Regions from separate parts of the Companilactobacillus halodurans genome, predicted to be linked through region 2. Evidence: predicted binding sites of a transcription regulator. Region 2 holds the regulator's gene; each other region holds the start of a gene.
What was found. The regulator LexA, encoded in region 2, represses DNA repair genes until DNA is damaged. The targets are predictions, from matches to a motif close to CNAACANNTGTTNG.
Positions count from the first base shown of each region.

Region 1: the regulator LexA is predicted to act here: its motif matches at 2,052-2,065, upstream of xerS (tyrosine recombinase XerS).
Region 3: the regulator LexA is predicted to act here: its motif matches at 2,164-2,177, upstream of FHL05_RS05465 (ATP-dependent DNA helicase).

Region 1 is NZ_VDFO01000052.1:9,164-12,440, forward strand. It holds gene recQ (DNA helicase RecQ) at 1-195, shown strand, start outside; gene FHL05_RS11385 (metallophosphoesterase family protein) at 457-1,320, shown strand; gene xerS (tyrosine recombinase XerS) at 2,078-3,142, shown strand.
Region 2 is NZ_VDFO01000008.1:14,893-18,169, forward strand. It holds gene purE (5-(carboxyamino)imidazole ribonucleotide mutase) at 1-269, opposite strand, end outside; gene FHL05_RS02940 (YneF family protein) at 563-784, opposite strand; gene FHL05_RS02945 (DUF896 domain-containing protein) at 847-1,089, opposite strand; gene lexA (transcriptional repressor LexA) at 1,184-1,807, shown strand; gene FHL05_RS02955 (3-phosphoglycerate dehydrogenase family protein) at 1,861-3,030, opposite strand; gene serC (3-phosphoserine/phosphohydroxythreonine transaminase) at 3,030-3,277, opposite strand, start outside.
Region 3 is NZ_VDFO01000016.1:29,611-32,887, reverse strand. It holds gene FHL05_RS05485 (SRPBCC family protein) at 1-48, shown strand, start outside; gene FHL05_RS05480 (SDR family NAD(P)-dependent oxidoreductase) at 59-892, shown strand; gene FHL05_RS05475 (MerR family transcriptional regulator) at 910-1,416, shown strand; gene FHL05_RS05470 (TetR/AcrR family transcriptional regulator) at 1,524-2,075, opposite strand; gene FHL05_RS05465 (ATP-dependent DNA helicase) at 2,211-3,277, shown strand, end outside.

The DNA of each region.
Region 1 (3,277 bases), on a different contig from region 2:
TTTGCCAGAAAACAAGCCTTGCCACCATTTATGATCTTTTCCGATAAAACATTGAAGGATATGTCAGTTCGTTTGCCAACTGATGAAAAAGAGTTCTTAGCTGTCAGTGGAGTAGGGAAAGTTAAATTAGAGCAATATGGGACAGACTTTATTAATGAAATTAAGGAATTCCAAAAGGTTAGCCAGAATTCTTAAAAAGAAGCGTAAAATAATAGGAGCATCGAAAACATAAATTTAACGATGCTGCTTTTTTTATTGGGAAGATGGATATAATAAATGCTTTACGAATACGTCTATTAAAATAAAACCCCAAAATATGATTTCAAACAAGATAGGTCGATAAATCAGCAATAGTCATCAAATGCAATAAGTTATTTATTTGAAAAAATAAATAAAATTAAATGTTTTACGAAAACATTATCAAAAAAAACACAACCAAACAAAAAGGGGCAAAAAATGAAAAAAATAGCACTAATTTCAGACATTCATGGAAACTATAACGCCCTTGACCAAGTCATTAAGGATGCAAAAAAGCAAAAAGTTACCGAATACTGGTTTCTAGGCGATTTATTAATGCCAGGACCTGGCACCAATTCAATCCTTGAACTCTTAAATTCAGTCAATACGACTCATTTTATTCGCGGAAATTGGGACGATTTTTTGTTTGAAGATGTCTTAGCTATCAGCAAACAATACTTTAATGAACCACAAACCACATACATTGTTGAATTGCTCAAATACATTTTTAATCATATTGATAATAAGTATTTGCGACAAATGAAGCAATGGCCAATCTCTGAAGAATTTACACTGAATAATCTCAATATTTTGTTATCACATAATTATCCAGATAAAGACTTTGGTCATGAACTTTTACCATATGAGAAACAGCAAAACTTTGATCAACTTTTATTTAAGAAAAATCATGATATTGCGATATATGGCCATACACATCATCAAGTATTCAGAACTAGCAGAAAAGATCAATTAGTTATCAATCCAGGCTCAGTTGGACAACCATACACAGCATGGAGTAAATTCAGTGCTGACAGACGCGCTCAGTACACGATTTTAACTTTGGACAGTACTGGTTATGGTGGAATTGATTTTCGTAAAGTAAATTATTCAATAGATGCTGAATTAGAATTTGCTCAAGAAAATGATTTGCCATTTTTTGATTTGTATAAAAAAATCTTTACAGATGGTAAAGCATTTACGCACAACAATGATGCATTAAATTCGGTAATAAAAAAATACTCATATAAAGATGATGTTTTGAAGTATTTGAGGAAACTGGTTAAATCTAAAGAAAATAGTTAACTTCATATAATACATATTATGTAACCTTAGATAAGTATCAATGATTTAACTAGGTTAAAAATTACCCTGTCGCTGAATTTACATTAATTTATAATAAATATATTATGTCTATTACATAAAGACTTATACATGAAGACTTAAATATTTAATTGGGACTTTTTAAGTTAGCAAATAAAATTTAGACACCGTCAATCGAAATGTCTCCAAGAATTAGGCGTTGTCAGATTAATTTTGACGAAGAACTATCCATTTATTTAATGAAGTCGTCCATAGAATTAACGTCTAAGTTATGAACTTTGGAGAATGAATTTAAGATAGCTATAATTGAATTATTTAGTTAAATTAAATCATATATTATTCATAATTAAGTCTGTTAAAAGTCTATAAATACTGTTAAATCAGCATTTATAGACTTTTTAAGTGAATTGATTTATTTGTTTTAAATATTTATGTTTATTTGCTGACGATTCAAAATCCTTCAATTAGCCAAAAACGCTGATTTAAAGCCAATTTGACCAATATTTTAACGAAGTTTACTGAAATGATGCTCAAATTGTACCATTTACTTTAAAAAATAGATTTACACGCAATATATGATTAGTTGATTTAAACGGTAAGGTGTATCTCCTCACTGAGTTGTTAATGAGTACTTTCATTAAAACTAGTATTTTAAAGAAAGTAATATAAACAGTTGCAAGAACATTTATATCTCGGTATCATATTAACTAACAAGAACGTACGTTTGGAGATTTTGATTATGGACAAGCAACATTATTTAAAATTAATTGAAAATGAATTATCACAAGCACCCTGGTTCGTTAAAGAATACTATCAAGCTAAATCAACCGTCCCTCTTTCACCTGCAACTTTATATCAATATTTAACCGAGTTTCGTCGTTTCTTCAACTGGCTAATTAGTGAAGGAATCACTTCTGTCCCCCGACAAGCCGACATTCCGTTATCGTTATTAGAGCATTTAAAAAAAGAGACTGTAGAATTATATAAATCTGCCCTCCTCAATCAAATTAAGGAAGCTGGTTCTGGAGGAAGTCGTACTCACCCCACCATTAATCGTTCATTAAATGCCCTCTCGTCACTTTTTAAATATTTAACAGAAGATACCGAAGATGAAAACGGTGAAGCCTATTTTGATCGAAATGTCATGCATAAGATTGCTTTAGTAAGAACTAATGAGACCTTTGCTACCAGAGCAGCAAATTTGAAAACAAAATTGATGCTTGGTGACACAGATCATAAATACTTGGCCTTTATCAATGAAAAATATGAAGAAAAATTAACACCAACGCAGAAACGCTACTTTTTACGTGATAAAATCCGTGATTTAGCAATCAATGCTCTGCTATTAGGCAGTGGTTTACGAGTTTCTGAAGCAGCAAATGCTGACGTTCGACAATTGAATTTAAAAACAGGTACGATTGGCGTTATTCGCAAAGGTGGTCAAAAAGATATCGTCCAGATTGCACCTTGGACATTGCCTTATATTGAAAACTACTTTTCAAAAAGGACAGAATTGTACCATCCAACATCTGGTGAACGTGCCCTCTTTTTAACCGTTTATCGAGGCAAAGCATCACGTATGCAAGCTAACACGATGGAAAAAATGGTCGCTAAATATTCAGCAGCCTTTAAAGTACGTATCACGCCACATAAATTGCGCCATACATTAGCTTCAAAACTCTATTTAGCCACTAAAAATGAACAATTAGTTGCTACACAATTGGGACAAAATAGTACAGGAGCAACTAGTTTATATACGCATATGATTGACGAAGAACAACGTAAAGGCTTGAAAAAGTTATAATTTAATAGTACCAACTGAATTTTATCTTGCTTATGCTGGTTACTTGCAAAAAATATGTAAATAAACCAGTACTCTAAAATAACCCCAAATTGAACAATTAGAGCTCAATTTGAGGTTATTATTATACTTTTTATT
Region 2 (3,277 bases):
TATTTAGAAGGAACCGGAACTCCAATTACAGGTAAGACTGTCGAAGAAGCAATCATCCCCGGCAAATGCGCTGCCCCACCAGCACCAGCAATAATTACCTGGAAATCATCCACAGCTTTTTTTGCAAAATCTAACATTTCTTGAGGCATTCGATGTGCTGAAATAACTTTGGTTTGGTGACTTACACCCAACTCATCCAAGACATCGATCGTGTTTTGCATAACTTTTAAATCAGAAATCGAGCCCATTACGATTGCGACATCACTCATTAAAAATTCCACCTTTCTTGCTTTGGTATTCAAAGTTTACCAAGATATGCGTTAGGTTTCAACGGTAAATACGAATTTTATACTTTTATTTTTAATAATTATTCGTACTTATCGGTTTCATTTGTAATTTAATTTAAATAATACAGTTTAAAGTTCGGAATTAATTAATGATTTAATATAAAGATATTCTCCTGATTTATGCAAAAAAAAAAAGGACTTAAAAATCGTTATACGATTTTTAAGTCCTTTTCAATTTAAGAAAATAATCAAAAACTATTATCCTAAATAATATCTTACTTGTTCTTCTTTTGTGAATTCTTCATGGTACTCATCAATTGATTAAGTTTCTTCTGTGATGGTTTTTGTCCCATTTGAGCCATCATTTGCTTAATCATATCCGCACTGATTGGTGGGTTATCTTGGAAGTATTTCTTCATGTACCATCTGGCAGCGAAGAAACCACCAACTAAACCAACCAATAGAGCTAAAATACCAACGACTATAGTTGTTCCCATTTATGTTTCACCCTTTCCATACATCTATTAATATTACAAAAAAAACTCCCTAATTGAAAGCCTTAATCGTCACGTAATCCCTTTTTGCGTTGAATTTCGCGAACTTTTTCCGGAGTAACTTCTTCCCCCTCTTTATTATAAACTCTCAACATTTCTAATCGAGACTTAAAACTTGCACGGAAATTCTTGAGGTATTCCTTACGCAATTGAGCTTGTTGGTCCTCTTCTTCTTTAGTAATAGTACCAGCTTTAGCCTTGTGAGCTAGTTCGTTAATCTTCTTTAACAACTCATCTTGTTCGTTCATAACTTTGTCTCTCCTCATTACATCGAACACTTGTTTGAACTTGTATTCAAATTTTGATACAATCTATTTAAGATATTAACAATGAGGTGTTCTAATGTCAAAAGCTGAAGGCTCTAAACAGTCAAAAATTTTACAATGCATTTATGATTATTTAGATGAACATGGATATCCGCCAACTGTAAGAGAGATTTGCGAAGCCGTAGATTTATCTTCAACATCAACGGTTCATGGTCACCTATCTCGTCTTGAAAAAAAAGGATTCATTCAACGTGACCCTACCAAGCCTCGAGCAATCGAGTTAACTGGTGCCGGTCTAAACTCTATTGGAATCAAGTCAAAACAAATCCCTATCTTGGGTGCTGTTGCCGCTGGTCAACCAATTACCGCTGAAAGAAACCCTGACGGTTATTTCCCAATTCCACCTGACTTGAATCGTGATTCTGGCGAATTGTTCATGCTTGAGATTCACGGTGAAAGTATGATCAATGCTGGAATTTACGATGGCGATCACGTCATCGTCCATGAGCAAAATTTTGCCAATAACGGCGAAATCATTATTGCAATGACTGAAGACATCGAAGCAACATGTAAGAGATTTTATCAAGAACACGGTCATTATCGCCTTCAACCAGAAAATGATACCATGGATCCAATCATTTTGGATAATGTTGAAATTCTCGGCAAAGTTGTTGGCTTATACCGTTCACAAATTTTTTAAAACTATCAAAAGATTGCTGATTGAAAAGTTAGCAATCTTTTTTTTCGTATTTTTTACTGATGCTTAATTATACGAACACGATAAACTTCTGTAACCGACTCTAAAGCATTTTTCAATTCGTCGATATCATTTGTTTTTAAATTGTCAACATCAACAATCGTATAAGCAATTTCTCCTTTTGCTGCATTACTCATATTCTCTATATTGATTTTTTTATTGGCGATTTGGGTACTGATCTGACCAACCATATTAGGAATATTTTGATGAATCACCGTAATTCTAAATTCTGTTTCAAATGGAACTTCAAGATTCGGCAAGTTGACGCAATGTTTAGTATCCCCTGATTCCAAATAATCCATTACCGTTTTTGCTCCTTGAGTGGCACCATTAGATTCAGCTTCAATTGTTGAACCTCCAATATGAGGCGTGATTGTAATCGAAGAATTTCCTGCAATCAAAGGTTCTCCAAAATCAGTACAGTAATGACTGATTTTTTGATGACGAAGTGCTTTTACAACTGCTTTATTATTAATTATCCCTAATCTTGAATAATTAAATAAAATGACATTTTCCTTCATTTCATCGATTTCTTTAGTCCCAATTAAATCGATTGTTGCATCATTTTTGGGTACGTGAACAGTCACAAAATCAGCATTTTGAACAGCTTTTTTTATCGAATCGACTCGCCTAACTTTATTATCAATTCGCCAGGCTCCATTAGTAGATAAATAAGGATCAAAACCAATGACCTTCATTCCTAATTGCATGGCTGCATTTGCCACCAATGATCCAACATGACCCAGACCAATCACAGCTAACTTTTTTGCAGCCAATTCACTGCCGTTGAATTTGGTCTTATCTTTTTCGGTTCTTTGTGAAATATCCGCTTGAGCATGGGCTATTGAATATTCATTTGCTGAAAAAAGATTTCTAGTGGTAGCAATCATCAAGGAAATCACCAATTCTTTAACTGCATTTGCATTGCTGCCTGGTGTATTAAAAACAGCTATTCCTTTTTTAGTTGCTTGTTTCAAAGGAACATTGTTAACTCCAGCACCAGCTCTAACAATGGCTTTTAAGTTCTGAGGCAAATTTTGATTCAATAAGTTAACCGAACGAATCAAATAAGCATCAGGATTATCTGTTTGATTGATTTGAAAATCATCTGTAAAAATTTCTAAACCACTTTTGGCAATCGCATTAAAAGTTTTAACTTGATACATTAGTGTTTCCCCCAATAATCTTTTTCAAATTTTCCTAAAAAGCTGACCAACTTTTCAACTCCTGCATAAGGCATAGCATTGTACAAGCTGGCTCGCATTCCACCGACTAATCGATGACCTTTAATATTTAAAAGTCCATAATCTTTTGCTTGGGCTATCAATTGACTATTGATTGACTTATCACCAGTTACAAAAACAACATTTGTTAAAGAACGGTCTGCTTTTTTCACAGGTGCTGTAAAAAGTT
Region 3 (3,277 bases), on a different contig from region 2:
GGTCATCAAAATTGGTTAGATGGCTTAGTGAAAGCTTCAAGAAAGTAGGTAATTATCAGTGAGTAAAACATGGTTTATAACAGGAACATCAAGTGGTTTTGGAAAAGAATTGGCTAAAATAGTTGCACAACAGGATGATATTAATTTGGTTGCTAGTGCAAGAAAAATGCCAGATTTAGATTATTTAGATGAATATGATGAAAGCAAAATATTAAAAGTTATTTTAGATGTTACAGATAAAACAGCTATTAATAAGGCTGTTGACCAAATTAAAGATAAGTTTGGTCAAATCGATGTTTTAGTTAATAATGCTGGTTTAGGTTACTTTTCAACCATTGAAGAAAGCGATATGGATGAAGTTAAATACATGTTCGATGTCAATGTCTTTGGGTTAGCTAACGTGACTAAAGCAGTTTTGCCAATCATGCGTGCTCAGAAATCAGGTGTGATCGTTAACTTATCATCAGCACTTGCATTAACGACTATTCCAACAACTGGCTTTTACAGTGCTACTAAGTATGCCGTTGAAGGTTATGCTGATACTTTGCGCCAAGAAGTTAAAGACTTAGGCATTCAAGTCATGAACGTTGAACCAAGTGGTGCCAGAACTAATTGGTCTGGTAGATCTTCTGAAAAGACTGCAACTAAGATTAAGGATTATCAACAATTCAGCGATTCAATTACATCAGTGTCTGATTCAGTTACAGATGCACCTGGAGATCCAAAGTTGATTGCTAAAGTTATCTTTGACCAAGTCAGTCAAAATGAAGTTGTTCCTAAGCACTTGCCATTAGGTGAATTTGCCTATGAAGGTGGCTTGAGCAATTTATCGGGTATCATTGATGAGATGAAGAGTCGTAAGGATATTTCATTATCTACTGATGATAAATAATCATTTAGGAGATAGTAATGAGTTATAGTATTGGACAAGTTTCAAAAAAATTAGGCGTTACAATCGATACGATTCGTTATTACGATAAATCTGGGATTCTGCCATTTGTTAAACGAAATGATATTGGTCGGCGTGAATTTACTGATAATGACATTCATTTGATGAGAACAATTATTTGTTTAAAAAATGCTGGCGTTTCGGTGGCAGATATTTCTAAGTTTATTGATTTACGGTTATTAGGCGATAGTACTTTAGAGACTCGCTATCAATTATTGAAAGACCATGAAGTTGATTTGCAACGTCAAATTAATGATTTGGAAGATACGATGAGTTATTTGAAGTTCAAAGAATGGTATTACAAAACGGCAGTTGATGCTGGTACTGAGGAAATCCATTTTGTTCCTGGGACTAATGAGGTTGATCCAAAACTTGATCGATCTTACGCAGCTGAATTAAAGAAGCAAAATAAACTTGAAGCCTTAGATCGTTTTGAAAATGTGAAAGATTATCGTAATCGCCAATAAAACGGCGTTATGAAAAAAGAAAAGCTCTCTTAGTTGGAATAATCCAATTAAGAGAGCTTTTCTTGCCTAAAAAGTTTAATAACGATAATAATTTAGAATCAAAAGAACTATTGTGCATATCTTTGTAAAGCTTTTTGAAAATCACCTTGAACTAAAACACCGATTTGATCAACGATTTCTCTGGGATCGGCATTCATGTCATTTCTTATCCATTCATAAATGACAGCGATGAAGGATAGAGTATAAAAATGAGCAATAAAATCTTTGTATTTTTGTTTAACAACTAAGTTTTCTGCTAAATTTTCGACAATTTGAATAATATGATTGTAAATGACTTTATAAATATATTTCCCCATTAAATCACGATAAATAGATTTATAAACATTTTCCACAATAATTTGATTATCTCTTAATTTAATCATAATGTCGTAAAAAGCATCTTGCCAGTGTTCATAATCAGATGAACGTTGAAGAATTCTTTTTGCATTAGAACAGGCACTGTATTCAACAAGTTCGTAAATATCTGAAAAATAATTGTAAAAAGTCTGACGTGTTAAATCGCATTCTGAAACGATATCTTTTACTGTTACTTTGTCAATTTGCTTTTGTAATAAAACCTTGTTTAACGAATCAATAAGTACCTGTTTAGTTTTATGCATACGGTCATTTTCCCCCAAAATGTCATAAGTGAATATAATTATATAATTTTTTGTGTAAAAGCACAGATAAAATTTTCAAAGACAAACTCGAACACATGTTTTACAATGTTACTTAGTAATTTATGGAGGTAAGTCATGTCGGCCAAAATTGGAATTCGTCAGTTAGTTGAATTTGTGTTACGCAGCGGCGATTTGAACGAAACTAAGAATAGTCAAAATACCGCTTTAAATGGAGCACGGATTCATCGAAAGCTTCAGAAGTCACGTTCTAAAAATAGCGATTACGAAAGTGAAGTCTACTTAAAAACTGACGTTTCCATGAACGATACTGATTACATAATTTCTGGTCGAGCAGATGGAATAGAAGCAACCAAAGATAAATTGACGATTGAAGAAATTAAAACCTCCGACCAAGCGTTTGATGATTTAAGCGACAATACCTTGGAACTTTATTGGGGACAGGTCAAAGTTTATGGATACATCCTTTTACAAGAACATCCAGAATTTGACCATGTTACTTTGCGATTAACTTATTTTCAAGTTCGTAATCAAGAAATTACTAGCCAGGATCAAATTTTTGAGCGTACAGATTTAACAAAATTTTTCCAAAGTTTGATTGACGAATATGAATATTGGTTAGTTCTTCGAGCTAAATTACGCAAAACTAGAAACGATTCTATCAAAGAATTAAAGTTTCCTTTTCCAAAATTTAGAACTGGTCAACATGAACTAGCAGCAGCTGTTTATAAGACAATTTATTTAAAAAAGCGATTATTTGTTGAAGCACCGACTGGAACCGGAAAGACGATTTCAACTTTGTTTCCAGCCATCAAGGCAATGGGTGAAGAACGCGTTCAGCGATTATTTTATTTAACAGCTAAACAAAGTACGCGCCAAGTTGCTGAAGAATCAATTAAGTTGATGGCAAGTAAAGGTTTAAAACTAAAGAGCATTACTTTAACAGCTAAAGACAAGATTCGCTTTCCTGAAGAAGATGTGCCACCGGAAGAAAATCCTTATATGATTGGTTATTATGACCGCTTGAAACCGGCTTTAGCAGATATGTTAACTAATGTTGACGCCATTACGCGTGAGGTAATAGAAAAGTATGCACGTAAGCATACCGTTGATCCTTTTGAATTTTCGCTGGATGCCTCGCTTTTTTGCGATGTGATTATTTGCGATTACAATTATCTCTTTGA